3 regions of the Nesterenkonia aethiopica genome follow, and region 3 is predicted to be linked to each of the others. Evidence: predicted binding sites of a transcription regulator. Region 3 holds the regulator's gene; each other region holds the start of a gene.

Region 1 (4,134 bases), on a different contig from region 3:
GGACGCCGCCGAGGTACTTCTCGGTGAGCATGCCCTGGGCGAGCGCGCTGAAGGCGATCACGCCCACGCCTTCATCCTCCACGACGTCCAGCAGTCCGTCATGTTCGATCCAGCGGTTGAACATCGAATAGGAGGGCTGGTGGATCAGCAGGGGAGTGCCGAGCTCCTTCAGGATCGCCGCGGCCCGGCGGGTGTCTGCCGGGGAGTAGGAGGAGATTCCCGCGTACAGGGCCCTGCCGGAGCGGACGGCGGTGTCCAGGGCGGCCATCGTCTCCTCGAGCGGGGTGTCCGCATCCGGGCGATGGGAGTAGAAGATGTCCACATAGTCCAGCCCGAGACGGTCCAACGACGCATCCAGGCTGGAGAGCAGGTACTTCCGGCTGCCGCCCGGCCCACCATAGGGGCCCGGGTGCATGGTCCAGCCCGCCTTGGTGGAGATGATGAGCTCATCCCGGTAGGGGGCGAGGTCCTCCCTCATGAGCCGGCCGAAGTTGATCTCCGCCGAACCCGGAGGGGGACCGTAGTTGTTCGCCAGGTCGAAATGGGTGATGCCGGAGTCGAAGGCGAAGCGCACGATGTCGCGCTGACGCTGGAAAGGGACGTCGTCGCCGAAGTTGTGCCACAGGCCCAGCGAGAGCGGTGGCAGCATCAGGCCGGAACGCCCCACCCGGCGGTAGTCCAGCCTCGAGTAGCGGTCGTCGGCGGCGAGGTAGGGCGGGTGGCTCATGGGCGCTCCTGTTCGGTCGTCGGGCCGCTGACAAGCCTACTCCTGCCGACGCGGGCCGACTACGATCAGTCCATGGTGACGTCACAGAACACAGCGGCGATCGCCCGCGCGACGGGCCGAGCGTGGGACACCTGGGTCGAGGAGCTCGACGGCGCGGGCGCCCGCGAGATGGACCATCCGCAGATCGCTGGACTCGCGATCGCACGTATGCCCGACGGCCTCGACAATCCCGGCTGGTGGGCCCAGGGCGTGGCGGTGGCCTATGAGCAGCATCATGGGCTGCGGGTTCCGGGTCAGACCAGCGACGGGATGTTCCAGGCCTCGGCCAGCACGACGTTCCGCGGCACGCGGGAGGAGGCGTGGGCGGCCTGGACGGAGCTCGTCGCGGACCGTGAGGAGTTCAACGGCGTCGGGCTCGCACAGGCGCCCACGACCTCCGAGACCCCGAAGCGTCGGTACTGGCGGGCCTCCTTGGAGGACGGCACCAGGGTGGTCGTGGGCGTCGCAGCGAAGGGCGGCGACCGGGCGACCATCGGCCTGGAGCACGCGAAGCTCGACTCGCCCGAGGCGATCGACCGCTGGAAGCCGTTCTGGAAGGCTCTGTTGGCGGAGCTCTGAGCGTGCGTCCGGCCGTCGGTCGGGGTCAGCTCTCGATCTGTTCCTGGGCGCCGGAGCCGGACCGGGTCACCTGGATGCGCTGCGGAGTCTCCGCGGAGTAGACGCCTGCGACCCTCACGGTCAGCACGCCGGCGTCGTAGGCGGCGGTCACGGAGTCCGAAGGGACCTCCTGCGGCAGGGTCACTGTCCGGGAGAAGCTGCCGTAGCGGACCTCGCGCAGTCCTTCGGCCTCGCGCTCGTCACGGCGCTCACCGGAGACGGTGAGGCTGCGTCCGGTCAGCTCCACCGACACGTCCTTCTCCGGGTCCACTCCGGGAAGGTCCACACGCAGCACCAGGTCCTCGCCGTCGCGGTGGGCGTCGACGGCGGGGACGAAGCCCGTGGCTTGTCCTGATTCCATGCGGGGAGCCGCGAAGGCCGCGGAGTCGAACAGCGGGGTGCGCAGGGACCGGAAGACGTCGTCCATCAGGGACAGCGGGTCCAGGCGGGTCAGACGGGTGGTCATGAGGATCAGCCCCTTTCGATCTGTTGTCTGGTTGACGGCTTGCAGTCAGATCAACAGCTGTCCGGGGCGTCGTATTCCAAAGTTGAGCGTCATATGCTCAGGTTTTCATATCGTCGTGTCGCTGGCCCTCATGGTGCCGCACAGGCACTGCGGATCAGTGCCTCAGCGGCACGTGCGAGGTCAGCTGATGAGGTGTTGACGCCGAAGGTGAACCGGACGGCGGTCTGTGCCAGGTCCTCCGGCACGCCCATAGCCGTCAGGCTGGGACTCGCCTCCGAGGAGCCGGCGGCGCAGGCGGAACCGGAGGAGCAGAAGATCCCAGCCCGCTCCAGATCCAACAGCACGGATTCTCCACTGCGGCCCGGCAGGACGAAGGAGGCGTGACCGGCCAGCCGCCGGATGCGGTGACCGGTCAGGCGAGCTCCGGGGACACCCTCCTCGACGGCGGCGATGAAGTCGTCGCGTCGCCGACGCAGCGTCTCGGTGTCCTCTGCGGCGGCGAGCTCCAGCGCGGTGGCCATGCCGACGGCGCCGGCGACGTCCTCCGTGCCGGAGCGTCGGCCGCGCTGCTGGCCGCCGCCGTGGATCAGCGGCTCGAAGGGGGTCCGACGCCGCAGCCACAGGACGCCGACGCCTTTCGGGGTGCCGAGCTTGTGACCGGCGAGGCTCAGGGCCTGCACCCCGAGTTCGCGGACGTCAATGGTCTCGGATCCAGCCGCCTGGACCGCATCGGTGTGGAACGGCGTGCCGGTCTCGGCGGCGACGGCCGCCAGGGAGGCGATGTCCTGGACCGTGCCGATCTCGTTGGAGGCCGTCTGTACGCTGACCAAGGTGGTGTCAGACCGCAGGCGGCGCTGCAGCTCGGCGGGGTCGACGACTCCGGCATCGTCCACAGGCAGAACGTCCACCTCGTAGCCGATCCTCTCCAGCCAGGAGGCCGATTCTGAGACCGCTGGGTGCTCCAGTGCGGAGATCAGCACGTGCCGGCCTCGGGGGGCCGCCAAGGCGATCCCCTTGACCGCGGCATTGTCGGACTCGGTCCCGCCCGAGGTGAACAGGATCTCTCCTGGTCGGGCTCCCAGGGTCCGGGCGACGCGAGAGCGGGCGTCGGTCAGGGCACGCTCGGCGGCGAGTCCGGGCTCGTGTCGGCTCGAAGGATTGGCGTGCACCCCGGCGAGCAGCGGCCACATGGCCTCCAGGACCTCGCGGCGCACCGGGGCCGAGGCGGCCGCGTCCAGGTAGACCGTGCAGGGCCCGGAGAGCGTCGGCTGCTCCTGCGGCTCGGGGGTCTGTGTCATGGGAGGATCCTTCGCCGGGTCGGGTGCTGCGGCGCACTGAGGGTTCAGCGCGACGTCGTGAAGTCGAGTCCGAGGTCCACGGCCGGCACGCCATGGGTCAATGCGCCGACGCTGATGACATCGATGCCGGTGGCGGCCACCTGGCCGATCGTGTCCAGGGTGATGCCTCCGGAGGCCTCGACCACGGCACGGCCGGCGATGATCTCCACTCCGCGGCGCAGCTCCGGGAGGGAGAAGTTGTCCAGCATGATCGTGTCGGCCCCGCCGGCCAGCGCCGGGGCGATCTGGTCGATCCGGTCGACCTCCACCTCGATGTGCACGGTGTGCGGCAGTCGGGTTCGTGCGGCGGAGATCGCCGCGGCGAGGTCGTCCACCAGGGCGAGGTGGTTGTCCTTGGCCATCACGGCGTCGGAGAGGCCTGACCGGTGGTTGTGTCCGCCGCCGCAGCGCACGGCATGACGTTCCAGCGCGCGCAGCCCCGGAGTCGTCTTGCGTGTGTCGGCGATGCGCACCCCCGTGCCAGCCACCGCCTCGACGTAGCGGGCCGTCAGACCAGCGACCGCCGTCATGCGCTGCACAAGGTTCAGAGCCACCCGTTCGGCGGTCAGGATGGGCCGTGCCGGGCCGTGCACCGAGGCGAGCCGCTGGCCGGCGACGAAGGGTGTGCCGTCGTCGTGATGAACCGTGACCTCCACATCCTGGGACAGCGCCGTCATCGCCGCGGCGAACACCGCGCCGCCGCTGAACACGCCGGCCTCGCGGGCGACCAGGTCGGCCTCGGCCTGTGCGTCGGCCGGCACGAATGCCCACGAGGTGAGGTCCCCGAAGGGGGCGTCCTCCTCCAAGGCGCGGTGCACCACAGTCTCGATCTGGCTGCGCGTGAGCAGCGGGTCCCCCGCGACGTCGCGGGCAGGGAGCAGGGGGGTCGTCACGGGATCACCTCGGCTTCGCCGCGAGCATGCGGTCCAGGGCGACCTTCGCCTCTG
Region 2 (4,134 bases), on a different contig from region 3:
TCGTCGAAGCCGACGTACCCGGGAGGCGCGCCGACCAGCCGGGCCACGGAGTGCTTCTCCGAGTACTCGGACATGTCGATGCGCACCATGGAGCGCTCGTCGTCGAAGAGGAACTCGGCCAGCGCCTTGGCCAGCTCGGTCTTGCCCACCCCGGTGGGACCCAGGAACAGGAAGGAACCGGTGGGCCGGTCCGGGTCGGAGACCCCGGTGCGGGCCCGACGGACGGCGTCGGCCACGCTGGCGACCGCCTTGTGCTGACCGATGAGCCGGGAGCCGATGAGCTCCTCCATGTGGAGCAGCTTCTCGGTCTCGCCCTGCATCAGACGGCCCGCGGGGATCCCGGTCCAGGCGGAGATGACCTCGGCGATGCCGTCGGCGTCGACCTCCTCGGAGACCATGCGGGCACCCCGGCCCTCCCCGGGCGAGCTCTCCTGGGCCTCGGCGTCGGCCAGGCGCTGCTCCAGCTGGGGGATCTCCCCGTAGAGCAGACGGGAGGCCTCGGCGAGGTCCCCCTCGCGCTGGGCGCGCTCGGCCTGGCTGCGCAGGTCGTCGAGCTGGACGCGCAGCTCACCGGCCCGGTTGAGCTCAGACTTCTCGGCCTCCCAGCGGGCAGTGAGCTCGGCGAGCTCCTCCTTCTTGTCCGCGAGGTCGCCCCGCAGCGCCTGCAGGCGCTCGGCGGAGCCGGCGTCGGTCTCCTCCGCCAGGGCCATCTCCTCCATGGTCAGACGGTCCACCACCCGGCGCAGCTCATCGATCTCCACCGGCGCGGAATCGATCTCCATGCGGAGCCGGGAGGCGGCCTCGTCGATGAGGTCGATGGCCTTGTCCGGCAGCTGACGTCCGGTGATGTACCGGTCGGACAGCGAGGCGGCGGCCACCAGGGCGTTGTCGGCGATGGCCACCTTGTGGTGGGCCTCGTAGCGTTCCTTCACGCCACGGAGGATGCCGATGGTGTCCTCCACTGAGGGCTCGCCCACGTAGACCTGCTGGAAGCGGCGCTCCAGGGCGGCGTCGGACTCCACGTTCTCCCGGTACTCGTCCAGGGTGGTGGCACCGATGAGCCGCAGCTCGCCGCGGGCCAGCATGGGCTTGAGCATGTTGCCCGCGTCCATGGAACCTTCGGAGGCGCCGGCGCCGACCACGGTGTGGAGCTCGTCGAGGAAGGTGATGATCCCGCCCTCGGCCGCCTTGATCTCCTCCAGGACGGCCTTGAGCCGCTCCTCGAACTCGCCGCGGTACTTCGCTCCGGCGATCATCGCCCCGAGGTCCAGGGAGATCAGCGTCTTGTCCCGCAGGGACTCGGGGACGTCGCCGGCCACGATGCGCTGCGCCAGCCCTTCGACGACGGCGGTCTTGCCGACGCCGGGCTCACCGATGAGCACGGGGTTGTTCTTGGTGCGCCGGGAGAGCACCTGGACCACGCGGCGGATCTCGGAGTCGCGCCCGATGACGGGATCCAGCTTGCCGGAGCGGGCGACCTCGGTGAGGTCGGTGCCGAACTTCTCCAGCGACTGGAAGGTGTTCTCCGGATCCGGGGTGGTGACCTTGCGGTCGCCGCGCAGTCCGGGCAGCTCGGCCTTCAGCGCCTCCGGGCCGGCCTGCGCCTCGGACAGGGCGCGGCCGGCGGGTCCGGCGTCAGCGGCCACACCGAGCAGCAGGTGCTCGGTGGAGACGTAGTCGTCGCCCATCTGCTCGGCCTCTGCCTGCGCGGCCCTGATGACGGACAGCCCGGCCTGGGAGAACTGCGGGGCCGCGACGGCGTCGCCGCTGGTGGCCGGCAGCTGCCGGATGGCCGCGGAGGCCCGGGTGGAGACGGCGTCGGGGTCCGCCCCGGCGGCCTTGAGCAGCGCGACGGCCACGGACTCCCGCTGGTCCATCAGCGCCTTGAGGATGTGGGCCGGTTCGATCTGCGGGTTCCCAGCGGTGCTGGCGTTCATCGCGGCGGCCGACACGGCCTCCTGCGACTTCGTGGTGAGCTTGACGTCCATGGGGTGAAGGCTCCTTTCTCAGCGCCTCGGCGGGCCCTCACCTGTAGTACATCAGGTCCGGCGAGCCCTGTCATGCAAACTTGAGTCAATGATACTCAACTTTGGGCATGGGGTGCATATTCCCGCCCGGGACACGAGAACCCACCCGCCTTCAGGGACGCGGGGCGGGACTCCGGTCAGCACGGGTGAGGCGTCTCAGCCACCGCGGGGCCTCGAACACCCAGTCCTGCCGCAGCCGCAGTGCGACGACGTAGAGCACCAGCGGCCCGACGACGCCGGCGAGGGTAGGCACCACCACGTGGACGCCGAGGGAGTCGACTCCCACCGCGCTGAGCGCGATGCGCGTGCTCGCCGTGAAGAACACATGCGCGACGAACACCACCAGCGACCGCTCACCGATCCACGCCAGCCAGCGCATGCCCGCGGACCTCCGCGCCAACAGCCAGGACACCGCGAGGACGGCGACGACGCCGGCGCTCGAGCCGACGACACCGAGCGCCACGCTGGAGACGGTGCGGAGACTCCCGTAGGCCGTGGGCGGTGTCCCCAGCAGCGTGGCGCCCAGCACCACCCACACGGCGCCGCCCACGACGAGCACGAGGAGCACCGGCACGACGCGGAGGCCCTGCATCCAGCCGAGCAGACGGCGCCCGGTCAGCACCACTCCCGCGAAGAAGAAGACCGTCAGCGCGAGGCCCTCACCACCGAGGACGTTCCAGTTCAGCCCCCACACCGCCAGCGAGCCGACGGCGGCGGCCCCGAGGGTCACTGCGGCGGCCCGACGGCTGATCCAGGGCCGGGCTGCGGCCGCGAGCAGCATCATCAGGGTGAGCCACCCGAAGAACCAGAACTGCTCCTTCGGCTCCCAGATCCTCAGCAGCTCCACCGGCGAGACCGGGTCGTTGACCACCGAGCCCACGGCGATCTTCATCAGCAGCTGCAGGGTGGACCACAGGGTGTAGAGCCACAGGAAGGTGACCGTGCGGGCGCGGGCGTAGTGCCAGGGTCCGTCGCGGCGCATCCCGCCGGCCACGAACAGCCCTGCTGCGAAGGCGAAGACCGACAGATGAGCCATGTAGATGACGCCGTCCACCTGCGTCAGGAGGGGGTCCTGCACCAGGCCTGCCGGCTCCAGCGCGCGCCACACATGCCCGACCACGATGAGGATGATGGCCAGCGCCTTCGCGATGTCGAGAGTGGCGTCGCGCGCCGGCGGAGAGGAGACCGGACTCATCCCTTCAGGCAATACCATGGGCCCCCGCATCACAAGGGCTCCGGCCTCCGCCCCAGAAGACGGGGAGGGCGGTCACCTCGATGACGCACGGGACGTGACGCCCGATCCGCGACGACCGCCGACCTTGACGGGCTCGCGCCGGACGTCGGCCCCCTCAGCATTCCGCGGGCGACGATCCGCGCGCTCGCGCCGCGCACCCTGATGATGCTGCGCCTCCCCCACAGCCTTGCGCACAGGCTCCTGTTCGGCGATCCGTTCCGGATCGCCATCGGCGGCGCTGAGGATGATCAGGCCCGCGCCCAGGGCGAACAGGGCATAGAGGACTGCACCCAGCCCGAGGGCGGCCTCGGCGCCGGGACCATGGACGGCTGCGGAGGCCCCGCCGCCGACGTCGGCTCCATGATGGATCGCCAGCGTCCCCAGCGCGGCGATGCCGGCGCCTGCGCCGAGTGCGAAGGCGGTCTCCTGGATGGCGCCGGCGTCGGCGGTCCGGGTCTCCGGCGCCGCGCTCATGAGTGCGTTCGCCCCGATGGACATGATGATCCCGGCCCCGACCCCGAGCAGCACCATGCCCGCCGACCTGCCGACGCCGTCGAGCGCAGCCACCGTCAGCAGCCCGCCGGCGACCAGGCCCAGTCCGACGACGATGAGGGGTCGTTGCGAAATCCATCGGTGCAGCAGCGGCCCCAGGAGCCCTCCGGCCGCACTGGCGGCGACCAGAGGGAGCAGGGCGATGCCGGTGCGCACGGCGGAGAGTCCGTCGACCAGCTGGTGCTGCTGCGTGAGCAGATACAGGGCGCCGTTGAAGACGCCGAGCGTCCCGAGGATGATCACCGCGGAGGTGCCCAGCAGCGGGTCGGCGAGCAGCCGCACGTCCAGGAACGGCCGCGGCATGCGCAGCTGGCGGCCCAC
Region 3 (4,134 bases):
TGCCGGTCTCCGTGGCGCTGCTGTGCGCCTGGTTCCTGTTCTTCGTGCTGTGGTGGGCCCTCGGGATCCCGCTCGGGCCCGGAGTGCCGGTGCGCTGAGGAGACGACCATGACCAGGAGAGACAGGACCCCGATGGAGAGCACCCCGACGACGTCTGCCCGCCCCGACGCCGTGGCCGGCATCCCGATGCCGGCGCTGCGGAACCACGCCGCCACCCACCAGGAGCACCTCCTGGAGGACCTGCGGCGCATCGTGCACGCGGAGACGCCCAGCCATGACAAGGCGCTGCTCGACGCCGGGCTGGAGGTGATCCGCACCCTGGCGGTGGAACGCCTCGGTGAGCCGCAGGCCGAGGCCCGCACCGACGGCGGCGTCCACGGCGACGTGCTGGATCTGCGGTGGCCGGGACGCGACGTCGACGGCGGCGAGATCACGGAGCTGGAGAGCTCCGTACTCTCGGTGTGCCACTACGACACGGTCTGGCCAGCCGGCACGATCACCGGCTGGCCCCTGACCGCCGAGGGCGACCGCCTCACCGGCCCGGGCGTGCTGGACATGAAGTTCGGCATCGTCCAGACCCTCTGGGCAGTGCGCGCGCTGCGCGAGCTCGGAGTGCCGCATGCTCCGCTGCGGCTGCTGCTCACCGGCGATGAGGAGATCGGTTCGACCGCGGGGCGCCCGGCGATCGAGGCCGCCGCGGCGCAGTCCGCGCTGACACTGGTGCCGGAGCCCAGTGCGGCCGGTCAGCCCAAGGACCGCCGCAAGGGCATGGTCTTCGCGGACCTGACCGTGCACGGCGTGCAGGCCCATGCCGGGTTGGAACCGGAGAAGGGGGCCAGTGCGGTGCACGCGCTGGCCGCCGTCGTGCCCGACATCGTCGCCCTGGCCTCCCCGGATGACGGGACCACCGTCACCGTGGGCACCTTCCACGGGGGCACCAGCCGCAATGTGGTGGCCGGTCAGGCCACCTGCCAGGTGGATGTGCGCGTGACCGAAGCGGCCGAGCAGGACCGGGTGGCCGAGGGTCTGCGCGCCCTGCGGCTGCCGCAGCCCCATGCCGCCGACCCTCGGCTGCGACTGGAGATCGCGGTGGATGCCAATCGGCCCCCGATGAATCCGACCCCGGCCTCCCGAGCGGCCATGGACCGGGTGGAGCGCCTGGCCGCAGGTCTGGGGCGGAGGATCACCCCGGCCGCGGTGGGCGGAGCCTCCGACGCGAACTTCGTCTCCGCCCTGGGGCTGCCGGTCCTCGACGGCCTCGGTGCCGTCGGCGAAGGGCCGCATGCGGTCCATGAGCACATTCTGGTCTCGGAGATCGCGCCGCAGACGGCGCTGCTGGCGGGACTGCTCGCCGACGTCGCCGCCCGCCCCTGACCCCTCCTGACGCACAGATCACCGCTCGACGGGGTGGGCGGGACAGGGTGTGCGGGGCGGGTACTCGGGCAACACACCCGGTCAGCGGCGGCGCGGGTCCCAGAGCACCAGCGCCTGGGTGCTGGTGCGGGCCCGGCGGCCTCGGGCCACCGTGACCACGTCGCCGTGCGGGCCGACGGCGAAGACCCGTGGCTTGGTGGAGTGCCGCTCAGCCTCGCGGAGTTCGTAGCGCAGCTCCTCCACGGTCTCCTCGAGCTCCTCCACACGGTTCTGCAGCTCGATGATCCGCCGGATGCCCTCCAGGGAGACGCCCTCCTGGGAGAGCTGCTGGATCTGCCGGAGCTGTTCGATGTCATAGGGCGAGTACCGACGGTGCCGGCCGCCCTGGCGCCGCGGGGTGACCAGGCCGATGCGGTCGTACTGGCGCAGCGTCTGCGGGTGCATGTCCGCCAGCTCGGCGGCCACGGAGATGACGAACAGCGGAGCATGCCGGTGCTCCGCCTCGATCAGCCGCGGGTCCTCCCCGGCGATCTCGGAGCGACGTCTCCTGGCCACTGCTGCTCACCTCCTCCGTTCCCGCCCGGCCGCGCCGGGGCGGGTCGGTCTCGTCTCTCCATCATCCCGCAGCGGCGGGCCCGGTCACAGGGCGGCCCGGGCGTCCAGGTCGCCGCGGGGGTCGACGTCGCGAGTCGCCTCCGCGTAGGCCTTCACGGCCTCCACCGCCTCCTCGGAGAGGTCCTGGGGCACCTGCACGTCCACGACGACGAGCATGTCCCCCTGGTGGGACTTCCGCCGGACCCCGTGCCCCTTCAGCCGAAGGGTGCGGCCCGAGGTGGTGCCGGCAGGGACCTTGATCCGCACCTTCTCCCCGTGCACGGTGGGCACTTGGACGGTGGTGCCCAGCACGGCCTCGTCGAAGGAGACGGGAAGGTGGATGCGGATGTCGTCACCGTCGCGCTCGTAGAACCGGTGCGGGGTGATCGCCACCTCCACCAGCAGGTCGCCGGCGCCGCCGGGTCCCTGCTGGCCCTTGCCCTTGACGCGGACCTTCTGGCCCTCCTTCACCCCGGCGGGGATCCGGACGTCGATGACGTTGCCGTCCGGTTCGCGCAGACCCACCGTGGTGCCGCGGACGGCCCCGGCGAAGGAGATGGTGGTCTTCGCGGTGCGGTCGGCGCCCTTGGCCGGGGCGCCCCCGCCGAAGCCGCCGCCGAACCGACCGCCCATGCCACCGAAGATGTCGGAGAAGTCGGGGCCGCCTCGACCCCCGCGGCCGAAGCCGCCGGCGTCGCCGAAGAGCCCGCCGAAGATGTCCTCGAATCCGGAGGCGCCGCCGGCGCCGCCCGGGGCTCCGGAGAAGCGGGCGCCCGAGCCCATGGCCCGGATGGCGTCGTACTGCTCCCTCTGCTGCTTGTCGGAGAGCACGGTGTGGGCCTCGGAGACATCCTTGAACTTCTGCTCAGCGGCCTCGTCCCCCGGGTTCTTGTCCGGGTGGTACGTCCGGGCGAGCTTCCGGTAGGCCTTCTTGATCTCGTCCTCGGACGCGTCCTTGGAGACGCCCAGGATGGCGTAGAAGTCCTTGTTGATCCAATCCTGCGAGGCCACGGCGCCTCCCTCCCTGCTTCTCTTCTGCGACCCCGCCGGGCGGGGCCTGCGCGTGGTGCGCTGTCTGTATGCCGACGTCGTGGGCTGCGACGCTCCGCGACGACGGCGTCGGCCGATCCGTGCCGACGGCCCGGTGCGGGCCGTCGGCACGGAGAGTCAGGCTCGGCTCACTCGGCCGGGCCGGTGGAGACCATCACCTGGGCCGCGCGCAGCACACGGTCGCCGTGGCGGTAGCCCGCCCGCAGCACCGCGGCCACGTGGTCGGCGGGGATCTCTGGGTGCGGCTGCTGCATGAGCGCCTCGTGGACCGACGGGTCGAAGGGCACGCCTTCTTCGTCGATGCGCTCGAGGCCCTGGTGCTGCAGCAGCGATTCCAGCTTCGCGGCGATGGCCGCGAAGGGCCCGTCGGCCAGGTCACCGGCCTGCCGGGCGGCGTGGATGTCGTCCAGCACCGGCATCAGGCCGGTGATGACGTGACCGACGGTGCGGTCCCGCTCCACGGCCCGGTCCCGCTCCACGCGGCGCCGGTAGTTGACGTACTCCGCCTGGAGCCGCTGCAGGTCGGCCTGCAGCTCGGCCTCGCGGTCACCGGCGCTCGACTGGTCCGCGGGGACCTCCTCGAGCTCCGGCTCCTCAGCCACCAGGGGGTCCGCTCCGGGGTCCGGGCTTCCGGCGGCGTCGGCGACGCTCACCGGATCCCCGGCCTCGGAGTCCTCGGCATCCTCGGCCGGCAGGTCGCGCAGGATCTGCTCGGCCTGGGCCAGCGGGTCCTGCACCGGGTCGGCCGGTGCTGTGCCGGAGCCCGCAGCGGCTTCCTTCTCCTCGGCGCCGGTCTCTCCCTCCACGTGGCGCGGCCGGCCCGTCTCCGGGTCGATCCGGCGCTTGTCGGTGAAGCGGATCGGCTCCTCGGACTCAGGACGGTCCGCGCCGTCCCGCTCCGGGTTCTGGTCCTGCTCTGCCATCAGGGACGACCTCTCACTTCTTCTCGTCGGCGTCCTCGTCGACCACCTCGGCGTCGACGATGTCCTCGTCCTCGCCGGAGGCGTCGCCGGCGGGCGCGCCGTCGGTTGCGGCGTCAGCACCGGCCTGCGAGTACAGCGCCTCGCCCAGCTTGGTCTGGGAGGCCTGCAGCTTCTCGAAGGCGGACTTGATCTC

The links. The regulator HspR, encoded in region 3, represses chaperone genes until heat shock. The targets are predictions, from matches to a motif close to AAGTTGAGTCNNNNNGACTCAACTT.
Region 1: a site for HspR is predicted at 1,930-1,954, ahead of ABD658_RS14960 (Hsp20/alpha crystallin family protein). Genes of this name have one in related genera too.
Region 2: a site for HspR is predicted at 2,066-2,090, ahead of clpB (ATP-dependent chaperone ClpB). Genes of this name have one in related genera too.

The regions. Positions count from the first base shown of each region.
Region 1 covers NZ_BAAAVT010000029.1:6,990-11,123, forward strand. Annotated here, with positions in the region: gene mgrA (L-glyceraldehyde 3-phosphate reductase) at 1-727, opposite strand, end outside; gene ABD658_RS14955 (hypothetical protein) at 800-1,345, shown strand; gene ABD658_RS14960 (Hsp20/alpha crystallin family protein) at 1,371-1,850, opposite strand; gene ABD658_RS14965 (cysteine desulfurase family protein) at 1,979-3,148, opposite strand; gene nadC (carboxylating nicotinate-nucleotide diphosphorylase) at 3,193-4,035, opposite strand; gene nadA (quinolinate synthase NadA) at 4,085-4,134, opposite strand, start outside.
Region 2 covers NZ_BAAAVT010000009.1:65,916-70,049, reverse strand. Annotated here, with positions in the region: gene clpB (ATP-dependent chaperone ClpB) at 1-1,988, opposite strand, end outside; gene ABD658_RS08260 (acyltransferase family protein) at 2,140-3,222, opposite strand; gene ABD658_RS08255 (MFS transporter) at 3,295-4,134, opposite strand, start outside.
Region 3 covers NZ_BAAAVT010000014.1:50,058-54,191, reverse strand. Annotated here, with positions in the region: gene ABD658_RS11315 (AbgT family transporter) at 1-98, shown strand, start outside; gene ABD658_RS11310 (M20/M25/M40 family metallo-hydrolase) at 109-1,374, shown strand; gene ABD658_RS11305 (heat shock protein transcriptional repressor HspR) at 1,456-1,884, opposite strand; gene ABD658_RS11300 (DnaJ C-terminal domain-containing protein) at 2,014-2,979, opposite strand; gene ABD658_RS11295 (nucleotide exchange factor GrpE) at 3,147-3,941, opposite strand; gene dnaK (molecular chaperone DnaK) at 3,955-4,134, opposite strand, start outside.